2 regions of the Chromobacterium sp. FG22 genome follow, and region 2 is predicted to be linked to the other one. Evidence: predicted binding sites of a transcription regulator. Region 2 holds the regulator's gene; the other holds the start of a gene.

The links. The regulator FNR, encoded in region 2, switches genes on or off when oxygen is low (the NO sensors DNR and NnrR bind a similar motif). The targets are predictions, from matches to a motif close to TTGATNNNNATCAA.
Region 1: ACODSD_RS19070 (adenosylcobalamin-dependent ribonucleoside-diphosphate reductase) is a predicted target of FNR. The motif match lies at 1,451-1,464, and genes of this name have one in related genera.

The regions. Positions count from the first base shown of each region.
Region 1 covers NZ_JBMDJX010000023.1:24,405-26,606, forward strand. The annotation lists gene ACODSD_RS19070 (adenosylcobalamin-dependent ribonucleoside-diphosphate reductase) at 1-1,291, opposite strand, end outside; gene ACODSD_RS19075 (DUF748 domain-containing protein) at 1,533-2,202, opposite strand, start outside.
Region 2 covers NZ_JBMDJX010000014.1:22,329-24,530, reverse strand. The annotation lists gene hemN (oxygen-independent coproporphyrinogen III oxidase) at 1-579, opposite strand, end outside; gene fnr (fumarate/nitrate reduction transcriptional regulator Fnr) at 689-1,435, shown strand; gene ACODSD_RS14660 (DUF1853 family protein) at 1,495-2,202, opposite strand, start outside.

The sequences.
Region 1 (2,202 bases), on a different contig from region 2:
GCCGGCTGGCGCAATGCGGCGCGGCCAGGTAGGCGTCGGCGTCGAACAGCGGGAAGCCGCCCTTCTCGATGGCGAGATCCACCGAGGCGTCGTAGGCGGCGTCGCGCATCGCCTCGGAAATGCGGCTGGCGAAGCGGCGGCCCTCCTCGCTGTCATAGCGTATTTTCAGCATGATCAGCGCGTCGCCCAGGCCGGTGAAGCCCAGACCGACGCGGCGCTTGGCCTGCGCCTCGCGCTGCTGCTCTTCCAGCGGCCACACCGTCAGGTCCAGCACATTGTCCAGCATGCGCACCGACATGCGCACCACTTTCTCGAAGCTCTTGAAGTCGAAGCTGGGCTTGTCGCCAAACGGCTGACGCACGTGGCGGCACAGATTGATGGAGCCCAGATCGCAGCAGCCGTAATCCGGCAGCGGCTGCTCGCCGCAGGGGTTGGTGGACTCGATCACCTCGCAATAGGACAGATTGTTGTCCTGATTGATGCGGGTCATGAACAGCACGCCCGGCTCCGCGTGATCGTAGGTGGAGGCCATGATCTGCCGCCACAGCTCGCGCGCCGGCACCGCGCGGTAGACCCACAGGCCGTCCGCGCGCTGATAACTGTCGGGGAAAGCGTTGGACGACGGCTCCACCGCGTGGGTCAGCTCCCAGGCGGCATCCGCCTCCACCGCGCGCATGAAGTCGTCGGAGACGCCCACCGAGATATTGAAATTGCGCAGATCGCCCTGGTCCTTGGCGTGGATGAAGTCCTCCACGTCCGGGTGGGAAATGTCCAGCACCCCCATCTGCGCGCCGCGGCGCGCGCCGGCGGACTCCACCGTTTCGCAGCTGCGGTCGAACACCCGCATATAGGACACCGGGCCGGACGCGCGGCTATTGGTGCCCTTGACCCGCGCGCCCTTGGGACGGATGCGCGAGAAGTTGTAGCCGACGCCGCCGCCGCGGCGCATGGTTTCCGCCGCCTGCAGCAAGGCCTCGTAAATGCCCACCTTGCCGTTTTCGGTTTCGGACACCGAATCGCCCACCGGCTGCACAAAGCAATTGATCAAGGTGGCGCGCAGATCGGTGCCGGCGGCGGAATTGATGCGGCCGCCGGGAATAAAGCCGTTTTCCAGCGCCTGATAGAACAACGGCTCGAAACGAGCCGGCTCGCTTTCCAGCGCCGCCAGCGCCTTGGCCACGCGCAGGCGCACTTCGCTCACGCTGTGTTCGCCGTTCTTGGCGTATTTTTCCAACAGCACCTCGCGGGAGATGTCCTGCTCGGTCATGGCGGCGATGTTTTCCTGCTTCATGGTTCCCGGTTCCTCTTGAATTGCGGCCTGCGGCGGCCAGGGCGGCCCCCTTCCAGCATGCAATGGACCGTGTGGGCCGCAAAAGGTTTCAACACGTCCGATACGCAATATCTGGAAAAGAAAAACGGCGTATTACACTATATGTAGTTACGCCGTTCGTTGACACATATCAAGCGCTATTCCACGCCGCCGCCGCTTTTCCCGCTTGTCATGGGTAAAAACACGACGCGCGGCCGCCGCCTCACGGCGTCTTCAGCTTCACCTCCAGCGGCACACCGTCGCGGCCGGCGGAGACCTTGACCGGCTCGCCCAGCTGGATGCGCTCCTGCAAGGCCGGATCGGTCTTGAGCATGGCCGCGCGCGCGTTGGCGGCGCGTTGCTTGGCCAGTTGCTGCAGGCTGGCGTCGGTGATGCTCTGCGCGGCGATCAACTCGTCCCGCAGCAGCTTGCCCAGGGCCGCGCCGGACGGCCCGCCCGGCTTCAGCGTGTGGCCCAGCAGCTTGAAGCGGCCGATCTGCTTGCCGTACACCGATTTGACCGCGGACAGGATTTCCTCGTCCTGCATGTCCGGCAGCGGCAGCGGCTCGCCGGCGCCCAGCTGATGGCCGGCGGCGGCGAAGATCGCCAGATCGGTTTGCGCGCGCGCCATTTCCTTGCGGTCCGCGTCGGCGTTGTAACCGCCGCTGATGGACAGCATCAGCTTGGGCCGCTTGACCATCAGCCCGGCCACCTTGACCAGCTTCTCCCGCTCCGGCGGCGTCACATTGGCCTCGCCGGCCACGAAGCGGATATCGTCGAAGCCCTCGCCGCCCAGCAAGGCGCCCAGCGCGCGGAACGGCGCGGTCACCACCTTGGTCACCACGTTGACGATGGCTTTCCAGATGATCTTGCCGTAGCTGAACTGCGGATCG
Region 2 (2,202 bases):
CACCGCCTGCTGCACCGCCGGTTCAAAGTCCTGAATCCCGACGCTGATGCGGTTGAAGCCGAGTTCGGCCAGTTTGAAGATTGTCGCCGCGCTGACTTTGCGCGGGTCTATTTCTATGGAATACTCCCCCTCCTTCAAGAACTCGAAATGAGTCTTGAGCAAGGTCATCAATCGTTCCAGTTGCGCGTCGGACAAGAAAGTGGGGGTGCCGCCGCCGAAATGCAGCTGTATCACTTGCTCGCGGCGGCCCAGACAGGAGGCGATCATGCGGACCTCCTTCTCCAGGTAGTCCAGGTACAAGTCCGCTTTGCCGCTGTCCTTGGTGATGATCTTGTTGCAACCGCAGTAGTAGCAGATAGTGTTGCAAAAAGGTATATGAGCGTACAATGATAAAGGTTTCCGGTTGGCGCCGATGCTGCGCTGCCGTAGCCAGTGGATGTAGTCTCTTTCGGCAAAACCCGGCGTAAAGCGATCCGCTGTCGGGTATGACGTATATCTAGGACCTGTCCCGTCGAGGCGCTCAATCAGCGCGCGGTCGAATTCAAAATGGGCAGGAGAAAATGGGTGGGTGGTCTTCATGTCGTATTTGGATGGCAAAACCTCTGGTGGACTGGTAAATTTGCGGAAATCCTGCGAATTTCGCTTTGATAAGGGTCAAGCTTCATCGCAAGCTTGTACTAAACATGCCATGTCCGATCAGAACCATATCTCTTTGCATAACCTGAAGGTCTCCTGCTCCAACTGCAGCCTGAAGGAACTTTGTCTACCTGTGGGGCTTAACCGCGAGGAGCTGACCCAGCTCGACGCGGTGATCCGCCAAAGCCGCCGTTTGAAGCGCGGCGAGTACTTGTTCCGCAGCGGCGAAGGCTTCCGTTCGCTGTTCGCGGTGCGCACCGGCTTCTTCAAGACCAGCGTCGCCAGCCAGGACGGCCGCGAGCAGGTCACCGGCTTCCATATGTCCGGCGAACTGATGGGCCTGGACGGCATTTCCGCCAATGTGCACGGCTGCGACGCCATCGCGCTGGAGGACAGCGAGGTGTGCGAGCTGCCGTTCAGCCGCATGGAGAGCCTGGGCCGCGAAATTCCCACCCTGCAGCACCATTTCTACCGTCTGATGAGCCGCGAGATCGTTCGCGATCAGAATGTAATGTTGTTATTGGGCAACATGAAGGCGGAAGAGCGCCTGGCCGCCTTCCTGCTCAATCTGTCGCAGCGTCTGTCCACCCGCGGCTTCGCCGCCAACGACTTCATCCTGCGCATGAGCCGCGAGGAAATCGGCAGCTTCCTCGGCCTGAAGCTGGAAACCGTCAGCCGCACGCTGTCCAAGTTCCAGCAGCAAGGCTGGATCACCGTCGATCACAAGCACATCCAACTGGTGATGGTGGACGAATTGAAGGCGCTGATTTCCGGCTGCGCTCACGCCAACGGACATTGATTCCGCCGCGCGGGCGGACAGATGGAAAACGCAAGGCAAGCCCTCGGGCTTGCCTTTTTTCATGGGGCCGGCGCGCAGTCCGCGATTTGCAGCAGCAGCCGCGACAGCGGCGCTTCCTGAGGCCAGCCCGGCGGCACGGCGAAGCCGCGGGCCACTTCATGCCAGTCGCCGTCGGGGCCGGGCTGCAGTTCGGCCAGCAGCTGCGGCGCCTCGGCCTGTTCCAGGCGCGCGCGCAGTTCCGCCGCGTCGGCGGTGTGTTCCCGCGAGCGGCGCGCCGGCGCCAGCCAACTGAGCCTGGGCAGCCAGGCCCAGCGCGAATCCGCATTCAACGCCGGCCAGTCGCCGCGCAGCGGCCAGTATTGCCCGTACAGCGGCTGGGCGCCGGGCGGCGCTTCCGGCGCGGTGTCGCGGGCGTGGAACAGCCAGCCGCTGAGCCGGGCGCCGACCGCGCAGCCCTCAAAGCCCGCCGGCAGCGTCGCTTGCGCCGCCGGGTGGCGGGACAGGCGCAGCTGGGTTTGCAGTTTATGGGCTTTCAGCGCCCAGGCGTCGCGCAGGCTGGGGCCGGTCAAGGTGTCCGCGCTGCGGCCCAGTTGCAGATAGAACTTGCTGGCGGCTTCCAGATGCAGCGGTTGGCCGTCTAGGCGCAGCAGGAAGTCGAACTCGCCGACGGTGCGGCCGTCCGGCGCGCGCACCGGCAGATTGCTGGCCACCAGTTCGATGTGCGGCGCCAGCCGGAACCAGAAGGACAGCAGCCGTTCCGCGTAATG